DNA from 2 places in the Pantoea trifolii genome. Region 2 is predicted to be linked to the other one. Evidence: predicted binding sites of a transcription regulator. Region 2 holds the regulator's gene; the other holds the start of a gene.

Region 1 (14,742 bases), 1.4 Mb from region 2:
AATTACGGTTTACGACAGATTACGCCGATGCGGCACTGCTGGATGTTGAGGTAAATCAATTTGTTATCGCGGGCTGGGTTGGACGCGATCAGGAAGCGGTGCTGCACCATATCAGGGAGCTCGAAGCGCTCGGCGTGCCCGCTCCTGGTGCAGTGCCGCTGTTTTACCGTGTCGCGACCAATCAATTAAGTCAGCAAACGCAGCTGGAAGTGGTCGGCGATCAAACATCCGGTGAAGCCGAACCCTTTGTGTTTTTCCATCGCGGCGAATATTGGGTTTCGCTGATTTCCGATCACACCGATCGTCATCTGGAAACCTTCAGCGTGGCGCTATCGAAACAGGCGTGCATCAAACCGGTTGCCGGTCACGCGTGGCGCATGTCCGAAGTCAAAGCGCACTGGGATCAACTGGAGCTGCGTGCCTGGATCAACGTCAACGGAGACTGGGTAACTTATCAGCAAGGCGCCCTCGCCTCTTTGCTGACACCACTTGATCTGCTAAGCCGCTATTTTTCCACGGGCCAGGTCGCGGAGGGTTTTGCCATGTCGTGCGGCACGCTCAGCGCTATCGGCGGGATTCGTCCTGCGAGTGAATTCCGCATGGCGCTGCACGATCCGGTGCTGAACCGCACGCTAGAACACACCTATATCACTGGCTCGCTGCCGGTTATCGCCTGAGGTTTCCTATGACAACGTTATGGCAAGCGAGCCAGCAGCTGCTCGCCGGGCAAATCAGCCCTGAAACCCTGACCCAGGATGCGCTGCGTGCCATCGCAGCGGAAAGCGGAGAAGGCAAGCGCGTCTTCACTAAGGTGTATTCCGATGCTGCACGTCAGCAAGCGGCACAAGCCAGCGCGCGCTGGCAGCAGCAACCGCCGCGCAGCGCGATTGATGGTCTGCCTATCAGCATCAAAGATCTGTTCGATGTCGCCGGAGAAGTGACCACTGCCGGTTCCCGCTTGCTGAGCAACGCCAGTGTAGCCACGGCGAATGCCAGCTTAGTTGATCGGCTGCAGCAGGCCGGTGCCGCCATCGTTGGCAAAACCAATATGAGCGAATTCGCCTTCACTGGCCTCGGCGTCAATCCGCATTACGGTACGCCCGCCAATCCGTGGCAGCGCGCTCAGCAGCGCATTCCTGGCGGTTCCTCTTCCGGTGCGGCGGTGGCGGTGAGCGATGGCATGTGCCTGGCGGCGGTCGGTACCGATACCGGCGGTTCGGTGCGCATTCCAGCGGCGCTGTGCGGCTTAACCGGTTTCAAACCCAGCGCCAGCCGCATTGATCAACGCGGAACGCTGCCGCTGGCGGCTTCGCTCGACAGCATCGGCGTGATCGCCCACGACGTGCGCAGCTGCTGGCTGCTCGATAGCGTGATCGCCGATCAACCGCTGCAGATCGATGAGCGGAATCTGTCGGAGGCGCATTTCGTGATTCCGCAGACGCGGGTGCTGGCTGGCCTTGATGAACACGTCAGCGCCGCCTGGCTGCATGCGCTTGATGTGCTGCGCGCGCAGGGCGTGAAAATCACCGAGCTGCCGCTGCAAGAGCTGGCGGAACTCGACACCATCAACGCGCGCGGCGGCATTACCGCGTGGGAAGCCTGGCAATGGCATCAGCATTACGCCCAATCTCAGCCGGAAGCTTACGATCCGCAGGTTCTGACGCGCATTCAACGCGGCAGTTTGCTGAATGGAGAGGATGCCGCCGAACTTTACCAGCTGCGCGCCAACTGGAAACAGCGCGTCGAGCAGGCGGTCGCGCCCTTCGACAGCATATTGATGCCAACGGTGCCGCTGATTGCGCCGACGCTGGCCGAGCTCGAGGATCCCGCGCGTTATATGCAGGTCAATCTGCTGATGCTGCGCAACACCAGCGTGATCAACATGCTGGATGGCTGTTCAATTTCTCTGCCTTGTCATCAGCCCGGCGCTGCGCCGGTTGGCCTGATGCTCTCTTCCTCCCATGGCAACGATGCTGCATTACTCAGCTGGGCTGCCGCGATTGAAACCACCCTGAAACGGAGTAGCTGATCATGACTCAACCCCACGGCATGCTGTTTGTCGCCACCAATATCGATGCTGCAGATGAAGCGGATTTCAACCAATGGTACGACCACGAACACGTTGAAGAGCGCGTGGCGATCAGCGGCTTTCTTAGCGGTACGCGTTATCAGGCGGTGAATGCCGAACGCAAATACCTCGGCCTGTACGAAACCACATCGCTGGAAGCCTTTACCAGCGCGGATTATCACGCCGCCTTCACAAGCCAGACCGCATGGTCGGTGAAGAATCTCAACAAGATGGTCAATCCGATGCGCCGCGTCTGCACCATCTCCCATCAGCATGGACAAGGCACTGGCAGCCATCTGGCGGTGCTGACGTTGAAAGCCGGTACAGATGTTGCATCGCTGGGCAACTGGCAAAGCAGCGTGCAGCACACGCCGGGCTACATCGCCTCACGTTTGCTGACGCCTGACACCACGCTGAGCTCGCCGCTGCCACGTGAAACCAGCGCAACGCGACCGATGCATCCGATGCTGCTGCTGATCTGCCGCGACGCGCAGGTGTGTAAAACCCTCGCCGCCGACGCCGCGCAGGCGCTTAACGTGGATGTACAGCTCTACTCCCTCAGCTGGCAGTTAACCAAACAGGAGATGGCTCATGGCTAATACCGACTCAACGTTGCCGCACGCTTCCGGCGCGCGCGCCAGCCACAGCAAAACAGGTCGCCTCGCGGCGGCCAGCTCCATTGGAACCGCGCTGGAGTGGTATGACTTCACGGTCTACAACATCATGGCGGCGCTGGTGTTTAACCACGTATTTTTCCCCAGCTTCGATCCGCTGGTCGGCACGATTCTGGCGTTTTCCACCTATGCGGTCGGCTACATCTCCCGTCCGGTGGGCGGCTTTATCTTTGGTCATCTCGGTGATGTCGCCGGGCGTAAAGCGGTATTAATCACCACATTAGTGATTATGGGCGTCACCACCGCGCTGATGGGCCTGCTGCCCGGCTATGCGGTGTGGGGCATCTGGAGTCCGGTGCTGTTGGTGGCCTTGCGCTTTATTCAGGGCATTGCATTAGGCGGTGAGTGGGCCGGTGCGGTGTTGCTGTCGATGGAGCATGGCGATGCCAACAAGCGTGGCCGTAACGCCTCGTTTGCGCAGGTGGGGCCATCGTGCGGGACCTTGATTGGCACCGGATTTATCACGCTGGTGACGGTGGCCTTGAGCGGCGAGCAGTTTCAGGAGTGGGGATGGCGCATTCCGTTCCTGCTGAGTCTGCTGCTGGTGATGTTTGGTTTATGGCTGCGTCGCGGCGTGGAAGAGACACCGACCTTTGTCGCGATGCAGCAGGCGGAGAAAACCACCCATACGCCGCTGAAAGAGGTGTTTGTGCGCTATCCGCGCGAGCTATTGATCGCGGGCGGTTCACGCATTGGCTCTGACGTGCTGTATGCGCTGGTGGTGGTATTCACTCTCACTTACGTCACCACTGTGCTGCAGCTGCCGCGTCCGCTGGCGTTGATGGCCACCATGCTCGGTGCGATCGGCAATGCGATCACGGTACCGATGTTTGGCGCGCTCTCCGACAAACTCGGCCGTCGCCCGGTTTACATTGCCGGTGCGCTACTGGCCATTGTCTGGTCGTTTGTGTTCTTTGTGCTGCTGGATAGCTCACAGCCGGTGCTGATCGTGCTGGCGGTGATTGGCGGCTTGCTGATTCATGCGGTGATGTACGGACCGCAGGCGGCGTTTGTCACCGAACAGTTCCCCAGCCATGTGCGCTACGCCGGATCGTCATTGGCTTATACGCTGGCGGGCATCATCGGCGGCGGCTTTGCGCCCTTGATCATTACAACCTTGTACAAAGAGATGGGCAGCACGCTGTGGGTATCGCTGTATGTCAGCCTGGCATTACTGATCACGCTATTTGCGCTGTGGAAGGCGAAAGAGACCGCGCATCGCCCGCTTTAATCAGAGAGGTGTTTGGCGAGGGATTGCCAGACTTCAGCAGAGGGGAACAACAAGGCGCGGCACGCGCGACCTTATTAGTGCAGTTTTTTCGCCAGGATACGAATGGCTTTCTCGCAGGCAACTTTGGTTTTGCTATCAGTGGAACGCAAACTCAGGCGATACAACGCGCCAATAAGTTCCTGAACGGTAAGCGCTTCATCAGGACGAAGGATACGTGTCACCACCCTTCCCACCAATGCGCGAATCTCTTCCGTAATATCTGAATCTTCGTCTTTCACTTGCCCTCCGGCTTTACGCTTCGCTTATTTAGGAAGTATCCGCCTCCTAATTAGACAAATTTTAGTCCAGCAGCTTCATTACTAACTTGATGGTCTCAGGTTCATCTTTTACATCCGTGATCTTGCCCACAACGCGCATGCCAAAGGCGATACAGAGGATCAATCCGGCGGCGGTATCGACATCCAGATTGGGCGTTACCGATCCATCTTCCTGGCCCTGCTTAAGTAACGAGGCAAGGAAGTTTTTATTGCGTATGACCGCTTCACTCACCAGTTGCGAGAGATCGTCATCCAGCACCTGTAGCTCCACTGCGCTGCCCACCACTAAACAGCCGGTGCGACCTTCCACCGCCCGCGCGGAATCGAGGTAAAACTGCAGCAGCTCGCTGAGCTTCTCGCGGCCCGTGGTGAACTGCGCCAGACGCTGACGCAGATCGGCATTGCGCACCGAAAGGTAGCGTTCAAACACCAGCAGAAACAGGCTGCGCTTGTCTTTGAAAGCCTTATAAATGCTGCCCGCCGTCAGCCCCATCGCCTCGCCCAAATCGTTCAATGAAGCGGCATGAAACCCCTTTTGACGAAAAACGATCATGGCTTTGTCCAGAGCCTGTTCGATATCGAACTCTCTTGGGCGGCCACGCTCTCTGCTTTTCGTGTCGATGGTTGGCGTTTTGCTCATAGCGGATGGCATTGGGTAATGCGGATTTCCAAAATTTGACGGAAATGTCTTATCGGCGGTTACTATATCGCAACAAACCATTGCCTGTATAGCCAGGTAAACATAACGCCTTTTAGAGCAATGAGTTAGCTTGTAAAGCCTGACTTTATCACCGCTCCACCTCACGCAATTTCAAATCTTCGAGTTAGCTCACAGCCCTGCCAGGCAAATCGCAAATCCTGTGCCAGGATTAATTCACCCGCTGGCATCAGGCCAGCAAAGGGGAGCACACAGTAACCACTAACCAGGGAGTTCGACATGAACGAAGATCGTATTAGCGGCAACTGGAAGCAGTTCAAAGGGAAAGTGAAGGAAAAATGGGGCGACCTGACTGATGATGATATGACCGTGGTCGAGGGAAAACGCGATCAGCTGGTCGGTAAAATCCAGGAACGCTACGGTTATGAAAAAGACCGTGCGGAGAAAGAAGTCAAAGAGTGGGAAGATTCGAATAAGTTCCACTGGTAAATCCTGACGTTATGCCGGACAACCCGTGTCCGGCATGCAACCATCAGTGCTTGGTGGAGTCATCCGCCGCGACGTTTTTAGCCCTAAAGCTCATCACGTTCTCTTCAGATTTCTCAGCGTTGTTGGCTGTGCTGCTGCTCTTCACCAAATCTAAAGCCAGTCGGGCGACTCGCACATCTTCCGCCGTGTCACCGGCATGAATCATCTTCTCTAATTGCGCGAGCAGCGTGGTGCGCGAGACCGGTGCATCCTGATTAAATAATTCAAGCACGGCATCACCAATCGCAATGTCGCATAGCTGTTTATCATTACTGTTTTTCATGGGCTCTCTGTAACCGTCTAAACCAATCCTGGCCGGAGGATCCTGACGTGGCTGAGCATACCCATTGAGAAAAAAACGTCAAATATAAAAAAATGTCGATGCAATCGAAAATGCATCGACATGAAGCGCCAGGCATTAAACGTCGAGTTTGCGGCCTGTCAGCCACTCCACCATCGCGGGATCGCGGTGCGAGAAGAAGGCGATGAGATCCGCCAGACGATCTGGCTGGAAGTTGCTGACACCAATCGCTTTGATCTTACCCGCCTGCTGCAACTCTTCCATCGCACGCCAAGCGCCGTGCATATCGCCGTACGGCTGGTGAATCAGATAGAGATCGACATAATCCATCTGCAAGCGATTGAGTGAGCGCTCAAACTGCGCCTTGGCACCTTCATAATTCGTGTCCTGCAGCCACAATTTGGTAGTGACGAACAGCTCATCGCGCGCGATGCCGCTCTGCTTAAGGGCATTGCCCACCTGAGTTTCGTTTTGGTAGGAGGCGGCGGTATCGATCAGGCGATAACCAGTTTCAATGGCGTCGATTACCGCGCGCTCGCACTCGGCGGCATCGGTCATCTGAAACACACCAAAGCCCAGCAGAGGCATATCGAGGCCGTTATTGAGTTTTACAGTGTGCATGGCGTTATCCTTTTGAGAGTTTCCAAAAGCATAACGCCAGCGCATTGATTTGGTCAGACCCGGTAATCAGCTAGGGTTTATTAGTTGTATTCATCAATCCATAAACCCTGCCGTTGAGCTATTGCAGATGCTTCTGCTGCAAAAAATGGCTGACCTGATCGGCGATCTGTACGTTATTCAGGTCGGAGAACGGGAAATGGGTGTTGCCTTTAATGCCGATTTCCGGCAGGTGAATTACCTGCACATCGCCACCGTGTTTATTCACCACATCTCGCCACTGGCGCGCCATCGCCAGCCTTACGCGCCAGCTGTCCTGCGAATGGGTAAACAGAATAGCGGGACCGCTTTTATCGACCACGGCGGAGAGCGCATCCGAAATCACATTGACGTCAAACGACCCGGTATTGGGCGTCATCTGGCGGAAGTATTGGTTCAGCGCCTCTTTGTCCTGTGAGAACTGCACGCCTTTGAAGAAGTTGGGCCACACGCCGAGACGGAACTGATTGAACCACAGCTGCTCATCCGGTTTCGGCGTTAGCGTGCTCTCCACCGTACTGCGACCGGCGCTACCGCGACGCGGCTGATCAACCAGATAGGTGGCAAATCCGCGCCGCAGAAAGAGGTTCTGGAAGCCTTCGCGGCCATCCGGCGTGCTTTCCCAGGTGCGGGAAAACTGCCCGGCGCCGTGCAGCATCACGATGGGATATTTATGCGCATGCGGTGGAATTTGATAAAACACCGCCGCGTGATCGCCATGATAAGTCTGGCCTGCGGCATCCAGCGGCTTTTTGGCATCGAACTGCCCTGGCGCGGTTATCACCGTGCCGCCCGCCGCAAAACTACCTTGTTCCTGAATCACTAAAGGTTCCGCCTGTGCGGCGGCGATAAAGCTGGTCGCCAGCAGACAGATGCTCCAGATTTTAAGCGTATTTTTCAACAATCTTTCCTCTCTAATCAACAGCTAACCTAGATTGCCAGCAATGCGCATTCCGCGCGTTCCGCCGCCTCAACTTCCCCATTAGCGCGCAACACCTCCGCCAGCTGCTGCAACTGGCCGCGCGTGATCCCTACGCGCAAGCTGGCGCGCGTATGTGACAGCAGCTGCGATTCTGCGCCCGGCGTGGCGGCCAATGCGCCGACTGTCGCCAGCTCGCGGCTTTGCCAGTCAAGGTTGTCACGGGCAAAAATATCGCCAAACAGATGGGTTTGCAGGAACTGGTTGATCACCGGTGCGAAGTCGAAAAGTGGTCCTTGCACCGGCGCGCCAGAAATTTTGGTCTGGTTATCGGTGCCCAGCTGACGCAGCGCATCGCCCACCGGAACCGGCTGCACCGGCTCTTTGCCCACTTCATCCCTGATACCGCGCTGCTTGCGCGCTTCCGTGACTTTCATCAGCGCGCTCAGGGCGTTGAGACTGCGCGGAAAACCGGTGTAGGCATACAGCTGCACGAGGATCTCTTTGGCTTCGTTTACCGTCAATCCGGCGTCCAGCCCCTGATTAAGTGCGCCATCCAGTTTTTCCATATTGCTGGTTGCCATAAACGCCGCCATCAGCGGAATGGCTTGTTGACGTGCCGAGAGCGTCTCGGGCTGCATTGTTGATGTATTCATATGAAGGTTTTCCTCGTTTCAGTGGTGCGACTTTGCCGTGGCGGCGGTGATCGCCATGACCGCACTCGCCACGGTAAACAGCGCGATAATCCAGCCCATGGTCCACGGCGTGCCGTCGCTTAACAGCGCCAGCAGCAACGATGAGATGATGCCGCTGCCGTATTGCAGCGAGCCAATCAGCGCCGAGGCGGAACCCGCCATATTCGGCACCGCATCCATCGCTGCCGCAGTTGAAGTGGCGGCGATGATGCCGTTCATCGAGAAGAATACGAACACCGAGAGAATGATCATCACGATGCCGCCGAACTGCAGTTTGCTGCAGAGCGCGAGGATCAGCGCCGCCACGGTGGCGGTTAACACCGCACACTTCAGCAGCGACTCAAGCGGATAGCGATGCACTAAACGTCGGTTGACCATGCTCACCGCCATCAAACCCACCACGTTGACCGCAAACAGCCAGCCATAGTGCTGCGCATCAATGCCGAAGTAAGAGATGTAGACAAAAGGCGAGCCGGTAATAAAGGCATAGGCCGCAACGTAATAGCACGCCACGCACAGGGTAAACCTCATGAAATGGCGATTTTTCAGCAGTGCGAAATAGTTGCGAAACGCGCCTGGCAGCGAGGCTTTCACCCGTTTCTCCGGCGGCAAGGTTTCCGGCAACCAGCAGATCAACATCAGCATCACGCCGCCGATAGCCGCTAAAAGCCAGAAGATGGCATGCCAGGATGTCACGCGGATCATCTGCCCGCCCAACAGCGGCCCGGCAATTGGCGCAATCGCCATAATTACCATCAGCGTCGAGAGCATCTGCGCAGCACGCGAGCGAGCAAACAGATCGCGAATCATGGCGCGCGCCAGCATCGGTCCGGTACAAGCGCCTAAAGCCTGGAACACACGCCAGAACACGATGTGGGTGATGTCAGTGGAGAGCGCACAACCCACTGAGCCGATGACAAACAGTGTCAGGCCAATAAACAGCGGCGTTTTACGGCCGAAGTGATCGCTCAACGGCCCCCAAATCAGCTGGGCAATACAGAAGCCAATGAGAAATCCGGTGATGGTGAGTTCCGCATCGCCGTGCAACTCGCGCGCCATGATCGGCATGGCGGGCAGATAGATATCCGTGGATAGCGAGGTGATCGCCATCAACGCACTCAGAATGAGAATAAACGGCAAACCGCGCGACTTGACGGTGAAGGATTGCGTACGCGTTGAGGCGTGACCCATGTTGAATTCCAGAGAGATCGAATTCCTCCATGTTAGCGGATGGTATTGTGAAGATAATGGCCTGAAATAGTATTGGGTCTATGAGGTTGATTCATTAATACGAGGTCGTCATAAATGGTGATCGGTTGTACATGGCGTTAATCCCTGCCTTATGAGACACTTGGCCTATTCCGTAAAAAAATCCATTTCACGCCATGAAAACCTTTCTGATTATTGTGCCCGACGGCGGCATGCTGTTTGAAGCGGCGGGTATCGCCGACATCCTGATGCGCGCCAATCAGCACCTTCCGGTTGGCGTTGACCAGCAACGCTATCGCGTCAGCCTCGCCACCACTCAATCGCATCAGGTGATCCACGGCCAATCCGGCCTCAATCTATTAGCCGACCTCAAACTGGCCGATCTCGATCCGCGCAGTGCGTGGGACACCATCATGATCACCGGACGCGGCGACAGCGCGGAAGAAGGCAATATGGTGGTCGATTTCATTAAGCTGGCGGCTCCGCAGGCGCGCCGCGTAGTGTCGGTGTGTGGCGGCGCGATGCTACTGGCGGAATCCGGCTTGCTGGCGGGTCGCCGCGCCACCACGCACTGGCGCTTGCTCGATACCTTGCAGTCGCGCTATCCCGAGATTCAGGTGGAAGGCGGCCCGCTGTTTATTCAGGACGGACCGATCTGGACCTCCGGCGGCGTCAGCTCGGGCTTTGATCTGACATTGGCGCTGGTGGAGGAGGATTTCGGCTTTAGCGTGGCGCGTGATATCGCGCAGGATATGGTGATGTATCTGCGTCGTCCCGGCGGACAGATGCAGTTCAGCCGTTTTCATCTGCAAACGCCGAGCGGCATTGGCCCGATCGCTGAACTGCAGCGCTGGATCCGCGCCAACCTCGCCGACGACCTGTCGGTGGAGAAGCTGGCGGAGCGCGTCGCCATGAGCCCGCGCAACTTTACCCGCGTGTTCACCCGTGAAACCGGCGCACCGCCCGCGCGCTATGTGGCCGAAGCGCGCCTCGCCGCCGCGCGTGAACAGCTGGAACAAAGCAACGACACGCTGGATCGCATCGCGCAACATACCGGCTTCGGCAGCAGCATCAATTTACGACGCAGCTTTGAGCGCCAGTTGCATCTCACGCCGGGCGAATATCGCCAACGCTTTCACTGCAGAAAATTGGCGTAAAGTGATCCTTTTTTGGCGTTTACGCCATCACACCATCGGCTTAGAGTGACTCCAGCATCCTCGGAAAAGGAGTCAATCATGACTAAGATCGGCATCAACGGCTTTGGCCGTATCGGACGTAACGTTTTTCGCGCAGCGCTGGGCAGCGATGATATTGAAATCGTCGCCATCAACGACCTCACCGACAGTAAAACCCTCGCGCATCTGTTGAAACACGATTCCCTGCTCGGCAGACTGCCGGCAGAAGTGGAAGCAGGCGAAGGCGAATTGCGCATTGATGGCAAAGCAGTGCGCGTGTTCAGCGAGCGCGATCCGGCGAATATTCGCTGGCGCGATGTCGGCGTGGATATCGTGATTGAAGCCACCGGCTTCTTCACCGAACGCGACAAAGCCGTTGTGCACATCACCAGCGGCGGTGCTAAGCGCGTGATTATCTCCGCGCCGGGCAAGAACGATGACCTGACGATTGTGCTGGGCGTGAACGATCAGCGTTACGATCCGCAGCAGCACTTTGTAGTGAGTAACGGCAGCTGCACCACTAACGGCTTAGCGCCTGCGGCGGCGGTGCTGCATCAAGCGTTTGGCATCGAGCACGGTTTAATGAATACCACGCATGCTTATACTAACAGCCAGGTGCTACACGACCAGCCAGAGAAAGATCTGCGCGGTGCGCGAGCGGCGGCGCTGTCGATTGTGCCTTATTCAAGCGGTGCGGCGAAGGCGCTCGGTCGGGTGATTCCGGAGCTGGACGGTCGATTGACTGGCTATTCCCTGCGCGTGCCGGTGCCGGTGGTTTCGATTGTTGATTTGACCGTGACGCTGAAACGCGATGTGACAGCAGAAGAGGTGAACGACGCCTTTAAAGCGGCGGCGGCAGAAGGTCCGCTGAAGGGGATTCTCGGATACAGCGATGAGCCGCTGGTATCGAGCGATTATCAGGGCGATGCCCGTTCATCGATTATCGATGGGCTTTCTACGCTGGTGATTGGCGGCAATCTGGTGAAGATCCTTGCCTGGTATGATAACGAATGGGGCTTCTCGAATCGTTTAGTGGATTTAGCGCGCTTGATGGCAAAACGCGGATTGTAAGCCAGGGTCGCCATTTATGGCGACCCTTCCAACAATAACGCCGTTACTTCAACCCCATCGCATTCTTCAGGGTAAAGAACAGATCGGTCTGATCGGTCAAGCCCACCACGTTTGCCGCATGCGGGCCATACGCCGCAATACGCACCTGCGAACCGGTGTGCTCTTGCGAATCCTCTTCTGAATTGCCGTAGCTGATGGTCATCACCGCACCATCTTTGGTGTTCACCGCCTGCGTCAGGCCCGGTGCTTTGGTGCCGTTTTCCACGATCTGGCTGCTGTGCGCGTGATCGGCGGTCACCACCACCAGCGTGTCGCCGTGCTCGCGCGCAAATGCCAGCGCCTGCTGCACCGCTTCATCCAGATCGACGGTTTCACCAATCTGACCGCATGGATTAGCCGCATGATCCTGCTTATCAATCGACGCGCCTTCTACCTGCAGGAAGAAGCCTTTCTCATTAGTGCTCAACAGATCGATAGCTTTTTTGGTCATCTGCGCCAGCGTTGGTACCGAAGCTGGACGCTCTTTATTCACTTCGCAGGTCACTACCGGCTTATCAATGTTGCCATGATAGCTGGCTTTCGGTCCCTGCCAGCGCACCGGCATATTGCCGTCGGCGAACAGGCCAAGCACCGGTTTATTCTGATCTGCCTGCTGAATGGCGTTCATGCCATCCAGATTATCAATCCACTGATAGCCCAGCGCTTGAGCCTGTTCGCGCAGGGTTTTGCCCTGATACTCGCCGGCTTTGGCGGTTTCGCCGAAGGATTTCGCGCCGCCGCCTAACGTAACGTCCGCACGGGTTTTCAGCATCTGCTCGGTAATCGATCCTTTACCGCCCTGCTCCAGCGCATTGGTTGGGCACAGCTCGCTGGTTTTCTCCGGGCCGTAGCATTTGCGCGAGGTAACGTGGGCGATCAGGGCCGCTGGCGTGGCGTCCTGCAGCTCAGCAGTGGAGACGTTGCCGGTGGCTTTACCGGCGGCTTTCGCCAGCTCAAGAATCGTTACCTGATCTTTGCCGTTCACGTCGACGCCTATCGCGCCGTTATAGGATTTGGTGCCGGTGGCCCACGCGGTGGCTGAGGCGGCGGAATCCGTCACGTAATTTGGCTTATGGGTTTTCTTGTCTAATGAATAGTGCGTGTATTGACCGGTAAGCGGCAACGCATCAAGACCGGGGAAGAAACCGCCTGCACCACGCGCCTGATTACGCGCGGCGGTGATTTCCGAATCTCCCATGCCGTCACCAATCAGCAGAATCACGTTTTTCGCGGTGCTATTGCTTAGTGAAGCTTTCAGCGCTTCGGTCTGGTCGCCGGTGAGACGACGCGCGCCGCCGTGTTCGGTGACATCACCGTTAGCGGCGCGGGAATATTGCGCATCTTCTGCCACTGCTGATGTCGCGATCAGCGAAGCCAGCAGCGTAACCGTAAAGAGAGGTATCTGTTTCATTTATAAGCATCCTTATCCATAGATATAACCAAATGTTTCCGCGGACAAGTCTGCGACAGTGCGGTGACATTTTTGTGACAGAAAGGGAATGATTTGATGACAGAATCACCATGATGAGCAGGCTAACGGCAATACGCTCAGAGCTTAAGCGAATAGAAAAAAAGGAGAAAATAGCACTTGACCCTTTTCAGCGATCTCCCTATAGTAGCGCCCCGTTGACCCAGCGCGGTTGACAAAAAAATGTGGTGAGGTGTCCGAGTGGCTGAAGGAGCACGCCTGGAAAGTGTGTATACGGCAACGTATCGGGGGTTCGAATCCCCCTCTCACCGCCATATTTTGAAAGAGAGTCTGAACTAACGTTCAGACTTTTTTTTTGCCTGTTTTCTGTAGACCGCAGATTTTGCTTAATCCTATTCTCTTGCTGATGTGACTAACTCTTGATACCTGGCGATAAGCTGCTTCAAGTGCGTTTCCGCTTGTGCTAATTGATGGGGTGGAACGTCACCATCTGATTGCTGCAACACCCGCAACTCCTCTTCCAGTGGCACCGTCCCGTTGAACGCCTGCGTCATATCATAGACTGCCGTTTTCAGTTCGCTCACCGTCAGATACTTTCCGCGCTTCTCGTCCAGTCCGTTCAGGCGCTGTGACAACATGTTGAGCTGCTCCATGCCCTGTTGCCATCCCTGCATCTTCTCAGCAGGCAGCGCTGCCGCTTTAAGTTGCTTGTGCCAGCGTGCACTCAACGTTTTAACCGCATCCGAATCAGGCAACAACAGATTGGCCTGCGTCACCAGTGCATTACCGTGCTGCAGATTCCAGTCCGGCGATACGCCCAGCAGCCAGCTCAGTTGCTGCTGCGTTTGCTCCAGCCATGCACCGTCGTTCAGCCATTCAGGTGGATTAGCCTGTAGTTCGGCAATCCTTTCCGGTGTAAGCGGCGCAGGAATTGGCGATATAGAAGTCAGCAATGCCTGCTGCAACGGTGATTCCTGCTCAGTATTTTGCTTAACGAAATAGTAAGCGGCGAAGATCAGCGACACACTCAGCAGCGTTGCGCCCACACCACTGATAAATGTCCGATGGCGCAGCCGCCTCACATCCGGTAGAGGCGCACCGGGAGCCGGCACATACACCCAACTGCTGGCTTCTGCATCCGCCAGCGCCAGCACGGGCTTCTCAAACGAAACCACTTCAGGCAGCGCTGAAACGGCGTCAGACGTTGAGATATCGCAGCGCTCCAGCATCACCACTGCATTGCGAATGCGGTCCAGTAGCGGATCAATCTGGCTAAGCTGACGCAGTTCAAGACGTTGCAGGTGATCGCCAGCTTCGCTAAGCAAACGCGCCGCCTGGCTGAGAGCCGTTGAGTCAGATTCGGTTATCGTTTGAGTACGCAGGAACTGCTGCAACCGACGGCTCAATCCAGACAACAGTTCCATACGTGAATGCGTCGGCAGCGGCCATAGCGTCGACCATTCACGGGTGACCAATGCTACCAGCACCGCTAGGCCTTCGGCCATCCCTGCCGTTCCTGCCACGTGAGAGCGAGAAAGTGTATACCAAACTGCACTTTGCAATTCGACGCCGTTTTGTTCGAACAGCGTCAGACTGAGCGCAGAGACGTGCGGCCAATCCACATCCGGACGCGCCGGATGCGTGAGTTTCTGCATTTCCTGACGCAGCGCGGCATATTCCGCTAACGCACGCGGATCGCCACCGGTTTTGACATAGCGAGGTTGAGATGAAGTCATTGCTGTGTTCCAAAAAGCCCTAATCAGGCTAAAAA
Region 2 (14,742 bases):
AGCCCGCGCCAGTGGCGCCAGGATGGCTCGGCGTCGCCGGGGCAAAACCGAACCACGCTGGCTGGTTAATCTCTGGCGGCGGCGGTAAATCTTTGCTTTGACCAATCAACTGCCAGGCGCGCAGGCACAGCGTTTCGTCGCCTTGCGTCTGCGTCACCGCGTAGCGCCCGCTGTTTTGCCACTCGAGCCGCACCAGACATTGCTGACCGGCATAACGCCGCGCATCGCGGAAATGCTGGTTGAGCTGATGCTGCATCTCATCAGCCCATTTGCAGGATGCGCTGCCCGGCGCACTCTGCGGCTGGCACAGGTTGACGATGCTATCCTGTTGCTTTGGCTGAGAATGCTGACAAGCGCTAAGCGCCACCACAATCATTAACCCGCCCAATAATCCCGCCATTCGATTAATTAAATTCATTAATGTGCCTGTATTTTCACTAAAGATCCTTTCCCTCACTGCCGACAGTCTACAGACCGACTCAACCAATGCTATGGCATTACTCTGACTGTCGGCAGAACCAGAATTTGCCGCAGCCTCGCGGCTTTATCCCCTTTTGATTCATGGATTAGAAATGCAGAAAAAATATGCCCTTGCGGCACTCTCCTTGTTAAGCGTCACGCTGCTCAGCGGCTGCGCAACCGAATCGTCACGCGCCATTGAAGCGCCACAGGTGCGTGCGGCCAGCCAGCCCGCGTATCAGGGCGTGCGCAGCCCGATTGCGGTTGGCCAGTTTGATAACCGCTCCTCCTACATGAACGGCATCTTCTCTGATGGCGTTGATCGTCTTGGCAATCAGTCGAAAACCATTTTGGTCACCCACCTGCAGCAGACCAATCGCTTCAACGTGCTGGATCGCAGCAACCTGAAAGAGTTGCAGCAGGAAGCGGGCTTTAAGAAGAGCGAACAGAACATCAAAGGTGCGACTTACATCATCACCGGCGATATCACTGAATTTGGCCGCAAAGAAGTGGGCGATCAGCAGCTGTGGGGTATTTTGGGACGCGGTAAGAGCCAGGTCGCGTATGCCAAAGTCAACCTGAATGTAGTTGATGTCACCACCTCAGAAGTGGTGTACAGCGCGCAGGGTGCGGGTGAATACCAGCTTTCAGCGCGTGAAATCATTGGTTTCGGCGGCACCACCAGCTATGACTCAACCCTCAACGGTAAAGTGATGGATCTGGCGATTCGTGAAGCGGTTGATCACTTAGTAGATGGCATTAACAGCGGCGCATGGCGTCCGGCGAAATAAGGATATTGAGCATGAAAATGTTGCAACTGAGTGCGGCGCTGATCGCTGCGGGCATGCTGGCAGGCTGTGCGCCAAAAGGGCCGGAACCGATCTATTACTGGGGCGATTACCAGCAGCAGATTTACAGCTACTACAAAAAAGATAGCGATCCGCAGAAACAGATTGAAGCACTGAACCTGGATATTGAAAAAGCTAAATCGGTCAACAAACCGGTCGCGCCGGGCTTGCACGCGCAGCTCGGTTTGCTGTACGCCAAAACCGGAGATACCGATAAAGCCTTCGGCCAGTTTGCCACCGAGAAACAGTTGTTCCCGGAATCTGCGCCATACATGGACTTTCTGATGAAGAAAAAACAAGGAGTTGCTCAGTGAAAAAGCTGATTGTTTCTTTAGGCGTGCTCGCCGCGCTGCTGTTGACCGGCTGCGCGCACAAAAAACCGTACGACTACAGCGCCTTCCGCGCCAGCAAACCGGCCTCGATTCTGGTGCTGCCTGCGGATAACCGCGCGCCGGATGTGAATGCGGCGAACAGCTTCACCTCGCTGGTAACGCGTCCGCTGGCGGAAGCGGGCTATTACGTGTTCCCTGTGGCGGTAGTGGATGAAACCTTCCAGCAGAACGGATTGACCAATGGCCATGAAATTCAGGCTGTCAGCCCGCAGCGTCTGCATGACATCTTCCACGCCGACAGCGCGCTGTATATTTCGGTGACCGATTACGGCAGCAGCTATCAGGTGATCCAGAGCGTGACCAAAGTGTCGGCGACGGCGCGTCTGGTAGATCTGCGCAGCGGTAAAGAGCTGTGGCAAGGCATTGCCACCGCCAGCGACGCGGAAGATGGCAACAACAATAACGGTGGCATTATTGGCATGTTGGTGTCAGCGGCAATCAAGCAGATTGCCAGCAATGTGTCGGATAAGGCACACACCATCGCCGGGGTGACCAGCGCCCGTCTGCTGGCGCAGAACGAGCAGGGCGGCTTGCTGGTTGGCCCACGTTATAAGTTGGCGACAGTGAGATAAAAAACCGGTGCCCGCCTAAGCATCGTAGGGTCGCCATTCATGGCGACCTGATTTATTCCCCTGGCAACTCCAGCTTGCTGTAACCCAGACCGTTCATCTTGCGGACGCGGATCTGCACCGGAATACGCTCTTTCATCGCTTCCACATGGCTGATCACGCCTATGGTTTTGCCGCTGGCGTTCAGGGCGTCGAGCGCATCCAGCGCGGTGTCCAGCGTCTCGGCATCCAGCGTGCCGAAGCCTTCGTCGAGGAACAGCGATTCGATGCGCGTTTTATGACTCACCAAATCCGACAGCGCTAACGCCAGCGCCAGGCTGACGAGGAAACTCTCGCCGCCCGACAGCGTGCGCGTATCGCGCGTGGCGTCGGCCTGCCAGGTATCCACTACTTCCAGCTCCAGCTCTTCACTGATGCGGCGTTGCAACAGATAGCGACCGTGCAGGCGATCGAGCTGACGGTTCGCCAGCCACACCAGATGATCGAGTGTCAGGCCTTGTGCGAAGCGGCGGAATTTATCGCCTTTGGCCGAACCTACCAGATCGTTCAGGCGGCCCAACTGCGCCAGCTCTACTTCATCCGTAGCGATTTGCGTCAGCAACGATTGCTGCTGTAAACGCTGTTGTGCATCGCTGTGCAACTGCTGCTGCGCTTCGCCCTGTTGACGGGCGTTGTCACGCAACGTCACGCGCAGCTGTTCCAGCTGTTGCTGAATCGTGGCGGCGACTTCATCGCTGAGATCGGCCGGGCGCTGCTGCTGATGCGCGGTGCAGCGCTGCGTGAGCTGCTCGCTGAGGGTGAGTTGCTGCTGGCGCTGCTGATCGAGCACCTGTAACTGTTGGCGCAGTTCATGCACCTCGCGCTCATCCAGCAGGGCGGCACGCAGCGCCGTTTCATCGGCAAAATCACTCTGCTGCAGCGCGGCGAGGAAGGCGCTTTCGGCTGCGGCAGCGCGTTCACGCAAAGTGTGTTGCTGCGCCGCGATCTGCTCACACTGGCCATTCAGACTGTGCAGCGAGCTTTGCGCCTGCTGCCACTGCTGTAGCTGCTGCGCCAGCGCCTGTTCACACTGTTGCAGCGCGGCGTGCTGCTGCTGTCGAGCTTCTGCTACGAGACGATCGCCAAACAGCTGCTGACGCTGTTCTTGTTGTTGCTGGCGCTGCTGTTGCAGCGCGCTGAGCGTCTGCTGCAGCTCATCCAGCCACTGCTGTTCACGCGCCAGATTCTGCTGCAGGCTGCTGCGCTCGCTTTCGGCTTTTGCCAGCTGCGGCTGCAACTCGCCGTGTAAGCGCTCATTTTCCTGCCATGCGCTCCAGCGCTGCTGTAGCCTGTGGAGCCAGCTTTCCCGCTCAGCCGCGTCTGGCAAACTGAGCTGATGCTGCGCTAACTGTTGTTCAAGCTGCTGCGCCAGTTGCTGCATGGCGCTGCGCTCGCGGGTCTCACGCTGGCTGATTTCATCCAGCGTCTGCTGCGTGCTAACGATCTGCTGAAGCGCCAGCTGCTGTTGATTTTGATGCTGCTGCCACAGCTGCTGCTGTTGCAGATGCGCATCCTTCGCCTGCTGCAGCGCGCGCGCGGCATTTTCCCGCGTCTGGAGCTGCTGCAGCTGAGTTTGTTCCTGTGCATCCTGCTGCTGTTGCCATTGCGTAAAGTCGTCCTGTTGCTCCAGCGTGCAGGTAAGTGCCAGCTCACCGCTCAGCGCTTGCCATTGGGTGTTCACCGTCGCCAGCTGCTGGTCGTAATCAGCGATCTCCTGCTGCAACGCCTGCTGCTGTTGCAGCGACAGCTTCTGCTGCTCACCTTTGGCGGTGCCGGACTCTTTCAGCTGTGCCACGCGCGTTTCCAGCTCAGTTAAACGCTGCTGATTGGCGCCGGGTTCAAGCTGTTGATATTGCGCGATTGCCGGATGCTGACACGAGCCGCACAGCGGGCAGGGCTGATCCGGCTGCAATTTGGCGCGCTCGTCGGCCAGCTGGGCGATGGTGCGCTCCAGCTCGCAGATTTTGCGCACATCGAGCAACGCCTGATGTTCCCGTTTGTACTCGTCGCGCAGCGCCTGTAACGCCTGTTCAGCTTCCTGATGCTGCTGCTGAAGCTGCATCAGTTTTTGCTGACGCTGCAAGCGCTGCGGCTGCAGCGCGCGCCACTGCGCGGCGAGCAGGCTGAGCTGCTGGCGTGCGGCACGTTGCGTTTGATGCTGCGCCAGGGCGTCGCGCAGGCTGGCGCTGGTGATCTCGGCCTCAAGCGAAGTCAGTGCTTGCTCCGCTTGCAGACGCTGCTGCGCGGCCTGCGCTTCGGCTTGCTGCAACGGTTGCGCCGCTTTTTCACGCTGAGCCTGCGCCTGCTGATGCTGCTCCATCTGGCTGCGCTGCTGTTGCTGCTGCGCGATGAGCTGCGTCAACGTCTGCTCGCGCTCATCCAGCCGGGCGATCTCCGCCTGCCAGCGCGTCAGTTCTGCGCCCCAATCGGCGACGGCGGCTTCTCGGGTGCGGAATTCCTGCTGCTGCACTAGCTGCTGTTGTAAACGTTCACTTACCTGCTGTTGCTGGCTCAACGCGGTTTGGCTGGTTTGCAGCGCCTGTTGCTGCTGCAGATGCAGCCGCTGCTGTTCATCCCGTTGCTGCGAGAGGGTGGTAATGCGTTGATCGAGCGGGATAACCTGCTCGGTCAGCAGCGTTTCGAGCTGCTGCTGTTGCTGTAACGCCTGCTCGCGCGCCTGCTGCGCGGCCTGATAATGGCTTTCGCCCTGTTGCAACGCGGTTTTGGCCTGCTGCTGTTGCGCCTGCAGCTGCTGCGATTGCTGTTCCAGCGTGCGGAGATCGCCTTGCAGCTGTTCGCGCTGCTGTAGCTTCTCGCGCAGTTTTTCTGCCGGTTCGGCCCGCGCCAGCCGCTGACGATCGCCATCCGCCTGCTGCCACGCCTGTTGCGCGGCAAGCAGCGTCTGTTCGGCCTGTTGCTGTTCCTGCATCAGCTGTTGCTGCTGCACCAGCCATTGTTGCTGATGCTGCGCCAGCGTGAGCTGTTCGCTAAGCGATTTCTCCTGCACGGCGAGTTCTGCCAGCTGCTGCGTCAGCTCTGCGCGGCGCGCTTCATCGAGCAGCGACATGCCACCGGCGCGGGCGCGCAGCGTATCCAGCTCGCTGCGTGCGCTACGCCAGCGTTCGTAGATCTGCACGGAGATTTGTCCGTAGATCTCGGTGCCGGTCAGCTCTTCCAGCAATTCGGCGCGTTCGCCGGGTTTGGCATTGAGGAAGGCGGCAAACTGGCCTTGCGACAACATCATTGAGCGGGTAAAACGGGCGAAATCGAGTCCCGACAGGGTTTCAATCGCTTTCAGCTTGTCGCCGACTTTATCAGCGATGATCTGATTATCCGCCACGCGCGCCAGTTCGACACGCGGCGCCTGCAACTTACCGTCGGCCTGGCCGCGCGCGCGGTTCTGGCTCCAGAAGGCACGCCAGGCTTCGCCTTTGATCTCAAACTCCACTTCTGCCAGACACTCGGCGGTGTCGCGGGTGATCAGCTCATTCTGGGTTTGCGACAGCGTGCCGAGGCGCGGCGTTTGGTGATAGAGCGCCAGGCAAATTGCATCGAGTAAGGTGGTTTTGCCCGCGCCGGTGGCGCCGGTGATGGCAAACAATCCGTTGCTGGCAAAGGGCTCACGGCGGAAATCGATAAACCATTCGCCGCGCAGCGCATTGAGGTTCTTAAAACGTAACGTCAAAATTTTCATGCGGATGGATTCTCCAGCGCGGCAAGCTGGGTGCGGAACAGCTGCGTTAACTGTTCTGCTTGCTCAGCATCCAGCTGATCTTCCTGCGCCAGTCGGCGGGCAAACACTTCTTCCACTTTTAATTCGCTCAGGGTTTCGTTCTCCAGCCGTTCGAGGCTGCGCTGCCGCTGTTCGCGGCTGCGGCGCACCAGCAGCACTTCGACCGGCAGATTTTCGGTCAGCGCTTCAATGCGACGTTGCAGATCGCTGAGGTATTCCTGGGTGGTGATCTCAATATCCAGCCAGGTCGGTAGCTCGCTGGTGCTCTCGCTGAACTGCGCCAGCTGATGTTCAATCTCCGCCATCGAGCCTTTCAGCATCTGCATCGGCTGGAAGTGCGGAATGATCAGCGGCGTCACGTCCTTAAGCTTGTCGGAAAATTCCAGCAGGAAGACGCTTTTCTCGCGACCAAGCTCATCAAAACTGAGCGGAATTGGTGAGCCGCTGTAACGAATATGTTCGCTGTTGGCGATGCGCTGGGCGCGATGGATGTGACCGAGCGCGATGTAATCCGCTGGCGGAAACGCCTGCGCCGGGAAGGCATCCAGCGTGCCGATATAGATGTCGCGCACCGAATCGCTTTTAGTGACGCCAACGGTGGTGAGATGGCCGGTGGCGATAATCGGCAGCGTACTGCTCATTGACTGCGCGGCGGCGAAACAGCGCTGATAATGCTGCTCGATCGCCTCCAGCAGCGAGATCTGTTTTTCGCGACCGGATTGGCCAGCCTGGCTGCGCAGAATGTCACGCGGACGCAGAAAAGGAATGGCGCACAGCAGCGCACCCGACACGCCATCGCGCTGCTTCAGGGTTAACACCTGTTGTTCTCCCTGCGGCGTGGCGCTGGTGATCACCTGCGTATTCAGGCAGGCCAGCAGCTCGCGTGATTCATTCAGCGTCGCCACCGAATCGTGATTGCCCGCCAGCACCACCAATTGACAGCCGCTTGGCTGCAGCGCCACCACAAAACGGTTAAACATTTCACGCGCGTAGCTCGGCGGCGAACCGGTATCAAACAGATCACCCGCGATAATCAGCGCATCCACCTGATGCTGCACAATCTGATCCAGCAGCCAGTCGAGAAACGCCTGATGTTCCCGCGCGCGACTTTTGCTGTAAAAGAACTGACCGAGATGCCAGTCAGCGGTGTGAATGATGCGCATGTTTGCTCCGTGCTCTGTTTAGCGAAGGCGAATTATAACCACTTAAGATCACAAAGAAAAAAAGCAGATTTTTATTGTGACATTTCTGTTTTTTATCTATCTATCTTAGGGCGGCTTTTTCATAAAAGTGTCACAAAACTGACGCATAATGGCGCCGCAAATCCCCGTGACACGTTGTCACACTAGCAGGAGTTACAATGGCTAAGCGCATTTTGGTTGTGGAAGACGAAGCTCCCATCCGTGAAATGTTATGTTTCGTGCTGGAACAGAATGATTACCAGCCTATTGAGGCGGAAGATTATGACAGCGCGATTGGTAAGCTGATCGAACCCTGGCCTGATTTAATTCTGCTGGACTGGATGTTGCCCGGCGGCAGCGGAATTCAGTTTATTAAGCATTTGAAGCGTGAAGCCATGACGCGTGACATCCCGGTGATGATGCTGACGGCGCGCGGTGAAGAAGAGGATCGCGTGCGCGGTCTGGAAGTGGGCGCGGATGATTACATCACCAAGCCATTCTCACCCAAAGAGCTGATGGCGCGTATTAAAGCGGTGATGCGCCGTATTTCACCGATGGCGGTGGAAGAGGTGATTGAGATGCAGGGCCTGAGCCTTGATCCATCCTCACATCGCGTGATGTCGGAAACCACGCCGCTGGAGATGGGGCCGACCGAATACAAACTGCTGCACTTCTTTATGACGCACCCGGAACGCGTGTACAGCCGCGAACAGCTGCTGAACCACGTTTGGGGCACCAATGTGTATGTCGAAGATCGCACCGTCGATGTGCATATTCGCCGTTTACGTAAAGCGCTGGAATTGACCGGCCACGATCGCATGGTTCAAACCGTTCGCGGAACAGGGTATCGTTTCTCTGCCCGCTACTAAACGTAAACGGAGTTTTTACCGTGCTGGAACGACTCTCCTGGAAGAGATTGTTGACCGAGCTGGCGCTGGTCTGTTTACCTGCGCTGGTGTTGGGTCTGTTGTTCGGATATCTGCCGTGGTTACTGCTGATTGCGGTGACCGGCGTGATGTTCTGGCACTTCAGCAATCTGATGCGTCTGTCGCACTGGTTGTGGGTCGATCGTTCAATGACGCCGCCCACCGGACGCGGCAGCTGGGAACCGCTGTTTTATGGCCTGTATCAGATGCAGTTGCGCAACCGGCGTCGCCGCCGCGAGCTGGGCAATCTGATCAAACGTTTCCGCAGCGGTGCCGAATCGCTGCCGGATGCGGTGGTGCTGACCACCGAAGAGGGCACCATTTTCTGGTGCAACGGCTTGGCGCAGCAGCATCTTGGCCTGCGCTGGCCGGAAGATAACGGCCAGAACATCCTCAATTTACTGCGTTATCCTGAATTCTCCCGCTATATCCGCCAGCGCAAGTTCGACACACCGCTGACGCAGATCCTTAATAATCAGCATCATATGGAATTCCGCGTGATGCCTTACAGCGAAGGACAGTGGCTGATGGTGGCGCGTGATGTCACCCAGATGCACCAGCTGGAAGGCGCGCGGCGCAACTTCTTTGCCAACGTCAGTCATGAACTGCGCACGCCGTTAACGGTATTGCAGGGCTATCTGGAAATGATGGACGACGCGGTAATGAACGAGCGCACGCGCAGCAAGGCGTTACATACTATGCAAGAGCAGACGCGCCGCATGGACAGCCTGGTGAAGCAGTTGCTGACCTTGTCGCGTATCGAAGCGGCGCCAGCCATCGATCTGAAAGAGACGGTGGATGTGCCGGGCATGCTGCTGCTATTGCAGCGTGAAGCGGAAACGCTGAGCCAGGGACGTCACACCATCCATTTCCATACCGATCCGCACCTGAAAGTGTTCGGCAACGATGAGCAGTTGCGTAGCGCCATTTCCAACCTGGTCTACAACGCGGTGAATCACACGCCGGATGGCACGCGCATCGACATCAGCTGGTTGCGTACCAAACAAGGCGCGCAGTTTAAGGTGTGCGATGACGGGCCGGGCATCAGCGAACAGCATCTGCCGCGCCTTACAGAACGCTTCTACCGCGTGGACAAAGCGCGTTCACGCGCCACCGGCGGCAGCGGGTTGGGGCTGGCAATCGTGAAGCACGCGCTGGGCCATCATAATGCGCGGCTCGAGATCACCAGCGTGCCGCATCAGGAAACCTGTTTCAGCTTCCTGCTGCCGCCACGCTTGATTGTGGCTAGCGCGCTGCAAGCGCAGGTTAATTAAGGTTTGCACATCCATGGCGTAATGCCGCTCAGTTAAGCACAGAGCGGCTTTCGTTCGCCCTAAGCTGAGGCAGTTGCAGCACCCTTGTGCGGCGACCGAGCAGAGAGCGCCTGGCCGCGCCCTCTGCACTCCCGGGCCTTGCGCCAGCCCAACCCGCCGCTGCGCGGTACCTTCACTCATTCACGATTCCTGACGGACCGGTGGCGATTCGCTCCTGCTCAGCGCCACCTCTCGCCGCATCCATGCGGCTCGCCCTGGAATCCCTCAATCGTTCAGCGGTTTGGGATGTCGCCTCAACACCCGCGCTGCACCATAAAGGCATAATTTTGACTCGCCATCGCTACAAGTCTCGTAGGGTCGCCATTTATGGCGACCAGGTGCGCATAAATGCGCACCCTACGGGATTTTCGTAGGGTTGCCATTTATGGCGACCGCTTCGCGCTTAACTGACAACCCTTACGCAATTTATTGCGCGATAAATCACGCCGCTCCAGAATAGGCGTCTCATTAAATTGCGGAATCGCCCATGAAATCGCTGTTGCTATCCCTCTCGCTGCTTTGCTCTGCTTTGGCACACGGCCAACAAACCATGCTAACCGGCAATCTGAGCAGCGTCGGATCGGATACGTTGGGTTATCTGATGACCCTGTGGGGCGAGGATTTTAGCCGCCAGTCGCCGGGCGTGAACGTTCAGGTGCAGGCGGCGGGATCGTCTACCGCACCGACCGCGCTGGCCGCCGGTGCTGCACAATTGGGCGCGATGAGCCGCCCGATGCAGATCGACGAACGTCAACTGTTCATTGCGCGCTACGGCTATCCGCCGCTGGCGGTGCCGGTGGCGATGGATGCGCTGGTGGTGGTGGTCAATCAGGACAATCCGCTGCCGCGCATCGCGCCGCAACAACTCGATGCGCTGTTTTCCATCACGCGCCTGTGCGGCGGACAGCTGGTGCCGCAGCGCTGGGGCGATCTCGGTTTAAGCGATAATCAATGGGCAACGCGCAGCATCCAGCGTTATGGCCGTAACTCGGCGTCGGGTACCTGGGGCTTCTTCAAGCAGCAGGCGCTGTGTAAAGGCGATTTCCGTGCTGACGTCGCTGAATTCCCCGGTTCCGCGGCGGTGGTGCAAGCCGTTGCCGCCACGCCCAACAGCATCGGTTACGCCAGCTTTGGCTTTCATCTCAGCGGCGTGAAAATGCTGCCGGTGGTCACGGCGAATGGCGACAGCGTGATGCCGGATGCCGAATCCATTCGCAGTGGCCGCTATCCGTGGTCGCGCCCGCTCTACATCTACGTCAACAAAGCGCCTGGCAAACCGCTGCCGCCGCTGGTGAATGCCTTTCTGCATCAGGTGTTGTCGCCACAAGGTCAGCGCCGGGTGAGCGAGGCCGGTTATCTGCCGTTGTCAGACAGCCAGATGGCGCGAGCGCGGGCGGCCATTGAGGGAAATTGAAGAACGTGCATCTGAACATGAAATAGTTTCATGTAAGCTGAATTTTCTTCCGTTGCTGAAAGGGCAACAGCGTGGCATTCTCTTTGGACATATAGCCATCCAGATGGCCAAAATAACCCAGCGAAATTATACCCTGACGCAACTAAGCGCTCAGCGAGGAGATAAGATGCCACGTCATAACCCGTTCCGCGCCGATACCGTCGGCAGTTTTCTGCGTCCCGCTGCCATCAAGCAGGCGCGTGTGCAGTTTGCCAATGGCGACATCAATGCTGATCAACTGCGTCAGGTTGAAGATCGCGAAATACGTCATGTGGTGGAGCAGCAGCGCGCCAATGGCCTGCAGATCGTTACCGATGGTGAATTCCGTCGCGCATGGTGGCACTTCGACTTCTTCGGCGATCTGCACGGCGTTGAGCTGTTCGAAGCGGAGCAGGGCATTCAGTTCAATGGCGTGCAGACCAAAGCGCACGGCGTGAAAGTCACCGGTAAAGTAGCCTTTAATCCGGAACACCCAATGCTGGATCACTTCCGCTTCCTGCAAAGCGTAGCGGGCGATGCGGTTGCCAAGATGACCATTCCCAGCCCAAGCGTGCTGCACTTCCGCGGTGGCCGCAAGGTGATCGATGCCACAGTCTATCCCGATCTGAAAGAATACTTCGCCGATCTGGCGCAGACCTATAAAGACGCAATTAACGCGTTTTACGCGGCTGGCTGCCGTTATCTGCAGCTGGATGACACGGTGTGGGCCTATCTGTGCTCTACCGACCAGCAGCAACAGATCCGCGAACGCGGTGAAGATCCGCAGGAGCTGGCGCGCATCTATGCTGAGGTGCTGAACACCGCGCTGGAAGGCAAGCCAGAAGATCTGACCGTCGGGCTGCATGTGTGTCGCGGCAACTTCCGCTCGACCTGGATCTCCGAAGGTGGCTATGAGCCGGTTGCCGAAGTGCTGTTTGGCGGCGTAAATATCGATGCCTTCTACCTTGAGTATGACAACGAACGTTCGGGTGGCTTTGAGCCGCTGCGCTTCCTCAAGCCGGGTCATCAGCAAGTGGTGCTGGGTTTGATCACCACTAAAACCGGTGAGCTGGAAGATGCGGAACAGGTAAAAGCGCGTCTGCAGGAAGCAGCACAGTTCGTCAGCCTCGATCAAATCTGCCTCAGCCCGCAGTGTGGTTTTGCCTCTACCGAAGAGGGCAACAGCCTGAGCGAAGAGCAACAGTGGCAGAAGATTCGTCTGGTGGTCGATATAGCAAGAACAGTCTGGTAATTCCGTAAAGTTAGCCAAACAGGCGCGTAAATCGCGCCTTTTGTGCATCTTAAGGGCGATTTATGCAAAGAGATCTCCCGTGCTGAGGAAACTTTTAGCAAATCATCTGAGGTGTTTTCCTACAATTCCACCGTGATTCACTGCTTTCTCCCGCTATCTTGTTATATCCTTCTGGTTTTTCGATCCCGTATTGCCTTTCTTCGCTATAAACGTTCTAATTTGCGCCGTTGTCGATTTATCCCTCTGCGAACAGAAGAAAAGTAGATTAAATCACCTGCGCTTTAACGATTAGTCCCGCATAACACGCTGGTCTTGCCGAATAAGTCCTTGTTTTAGCGCATCCAGAGGACAACACGAACTCAACTTCCACCGCAACATTAGCTACAGGCAGTACAGAAGTTTATGACACATCGTTTAACCTCCAAGGATATCCTGGCGCTGGGCTTCATGACGTTTGCCCTGTTCGTTGGCGCAGGAAATATCATCTTCCCACCGATGGTGGGGATTCAGTCTGGCGAACACGTTTGGATTGCGGCCTTCGGCTTCCTGATTACCGCGGTTGGCTTACCGGTGATCACTGTTATCGCGCTGGCGCGCGTGGGCGGCGGCATTGATGCACTGAGCTCACCGATTGGTAAAGCCGCAGGCTTGCTGCTGGCGACCGTTTGCTATCTGGCTGTTGGCCCGCTGTTTGCCACGCCGCGTACCGCTACCGTTTCCTTTGCCGTCGGTATTGCACCGCTGACCGGCGACGGCGCGCTGCCGCTGTTCATCTATAGCCTGATTTACTTTGCGCTGGTGATCGGCATCTCGCTGTATCCGGGCAAATTGCTGGATACCGTTGGTCACTTCCTCGCACCGCTGAAAATTCTGGCGCTGATTGTGCTCGGCGTTGCCGTGCTGATCTGGCCTGCCGGTGGCGTTTCGCCGGGCACCGAAGAGTATCAGCGTGCGGCCTTCTCCAGCGGTTTCGTTAATGGTTATCTGACCATGGATACGCTGGGTGCGCTGGTGTTCGGTATCGTTATCGTCAATGCGGCGCGTTCACGCGGTGTTGAAGATGCCAAACTGCTGACGCGCTACACCATGCTGGCGGGTATTATCGCGGGTATCGGTTTGACGCTGATTTACCTGACGCTGTTCAAGCTCGGTAACGATAGCGGCGCATTAGTGGCGCAGAGTGCCAACGGTGCTGAGATTCTGCATGCTTACGTGCAGCAGACCTTCGGCGGCATGGGCAGCTTCTTCCTCGCCGCGCTGATCTTCGTCGCCTGCATGGTGACGGCGGTGGGCCTGACCTGCGCTTGTGCAGAATTCTTTGCGCAATACGTTCCGCTGTCGTATAAAACGCTGGTATTTATTCTGGGTCTGTTCTCGATGGTGGTGTCGAATCTCGGCCTGAGCCATCTGATTCAGATCTCGATTCCGGTGCTGACGGCGATTTATCCGCCTTGCATCGTGCTGGTGGTGCTGAGCTTCACGCTGAAGTTCTGGAACAAAAGTTCGCGTATCATCGCGCCGACCATGCTGGTAAGCCTGCTGTTCGGTATCGTTGATGCCATCAAAACCACCAGCTTTAAAGATGTGTTGCCGCTGTTCAGCCAGCATCTGCCGCTGGCCGATCAGGGGCTTTCCTGGTTGCCGCCATCGCTGGCGATGCTGGTGATTGCTGCGGTAGTTGATCGGGCAAAAGGACGTGAGCAGGTCGCGGTTCATCAGTAAGCGGCATTGCTGTTAATTTCAACCACGGGCTTGCCCGTGGTTTTTCATTTTCAAGGTACTGAGTGTTATGCAAGAAACCAATAAGCTCAAACGCGGACTGAGCACGCGCCACATTCGCTTTATGGCGCTGGGATCGGCGATTGGCACCGGGCTGTTCTATGGCTCGGCGGATGCCATCAAAATGGCAGGCCCAAGCGTGCTGCTGGCCTATATCATCGGCGGCGCGGTGGCGTACATCATCATGCGGGCGTTGGGTGAGATGTCGGTCAACAACCCGCAGGCCAGCTCATTCTCGCGCTATGCGCAGGATTATCTTGGCCCGCTGGCCGGTTATATCACCGGCTGGACCTACTGTTTTGAAATCCTGATTGTGGCGATTGCCGACGTCACGGCTTTTGGTATCTACATGGGTGTGTGGTTCCCCGATGTGCCGCACTGGATTTGGGTGTTGAGCGTGGTGCTGATTATCGGCGCCATCAACCTGATGAGCGTGAAAGTGTTTGGCGAAGTGGAGTTTTGGTTCTCCTTTTTCAAAGTCGCCACCATCATCATCATGATCCTCGCCGGCTTCGGCATGATTTTCTGGGGCATCGGCAACGGCGGTCAGCCGACCGGCATTCACAATCTGTGGACCAACGGCGGCTTCTTCGCGCACGGCATCGTCGGCATGCTGCTGTCACTGCAGATGGTGATGTTTGCCTACGGCGGGATTGAGATTATCGGCATTACCGCCGGTGAAGCGGAAGATCCGAAAACCTCGATTCCACGCGCCATCAACTCCGTACCGATGCGTATTCTGGTGTTCTACGTTGGTACGCTGTTCGTCATCATGTCGATTTATCCGTGGAATCAGGTGGGCACTTCCGGCAGTCCGTT

Evidence for each region. The regulator PhoB, encoded in region 2, activates phosphate uptake and scavenging genes when phosphate is short. The targets are predictions, from matches to a motif close to CTGTCATAAAACTGNCNNAT.
Region 1: phoA (alkaline phosphatase) is a predicted target of PhoB. The motif match lies at 13,015-13,034, and genes of this name have one in related genera.

What each region holds. Positions count from the first base shown of each region.
Region 1 is NZ_JANIET010000001.1:2,454,658-2,469,399, forward strand. It holds gene NQH49_RS11415 (DUF2848 domain-containing protein) at 1-677, shown strand, start outside; gene NQH49_RS11420 (amidase) at 686-2,029, shown strand; gene NQH49_RS11425 (DUF4286 family protein) at 2,032-2,667, shown strand; gene NQH49_RS11430 (MFS transporter) at 2,660-3,973, shown strand; gene NQH49_RS11435 (hypothetical protein) at 4,048-4,251, opposite strand; gene NQH49_RS11440 (TetR/AcrR family transcriptional regulator) at 4,313-4,930, opposite strand; gene NQH49_RS11445 (CsbD family protein) at 5,228-5,437, shown strand; gene NQH49_RS11450 (hypothetical protein) at 5,481-5,759, opposite strand; partial or broken gene NQH49_RS11455 (aldo/keto reductase) at 5,955-6,398, opposite strand; gene NQH49_RS11460 (alpha/beta hydrolase) at 6,517-7,335, opposite strand; partial or broken gene NQH49_RS11465 (carboxymuconolactone decarboxylase family protein) at 7,365-8,009, opposite strand; gene NQH49_RS11470 (multidrug effflux MFS transporter) at 8,028-9,239, opposite strand; gene NQH49_RS11475 (GlxA family transcriptional regulator) at 9,434-10,414, shown strand; gene gap (type I glyceraldehyde-3-phosphate dehydrogenase) at 10,493-11,503, shown strand; gene phoA (alkaline phosphatase) at 11,547-12,953, opposite strand; tRNA gene NQH49_RS11490 (tRNA-Ser) at 13,198-13,285, shown strand; gene NQH49_RS11495 (VasL domain-containing protein) at 13,364-14,707, opposite strand.
Region 2 is NZ_JANIET010000001.1:1,033,665-1,048,406, forward strand. It holds gene NQH49_RS04685 (cell envelope integrity TolA family protein) at 1-418, opposite strand, end outside; gene qhpR (AraC-like transcriptional regulator QhpR) at 1-69, shown strand, start outside; gene NQH49_RS04690 (CsgG/HfaB family protein) at 573-1,250, shown strand; gene NQH49_RS04695 (DUF4810 domain-containing protein) at 1,262-1,621, shown strand; gene NQH49_RS04700 (DUF799 domain-containing protein) at 1,618-2,271, shown strand; gene NQH49_RS04705 (SbcC/MukB-like Walker B domain-containing protein) at 2,324-6,001, opposite strand; gene sbcD (exonuclease subunit SbcD) at 5,998-7,203, opposite strand; gene phoB (phosphate response regulator transcription factor PhoB) at 7,401-8,090, shown strand; gene phoR (phosphate regulon sensor histidine kinase PhoR) at 8,111-9,421, shown strand; gene NQH49_RS04725 (PstS family phosphate ABC transporter substrate-binding protein) at 9,948-10,874, shown strand; gene NQH49_RS04730 (cobalamin-independent methionine synthase II family protein) at 11,041-12,144, shown strand; gene brnQ (branched-chain amino acid transporter carrier protein BrnQ) at 12,547-13,866, shown strand; gene proY (proline-specific permease ProY) at 13,934-14,742, shown strand, end outside.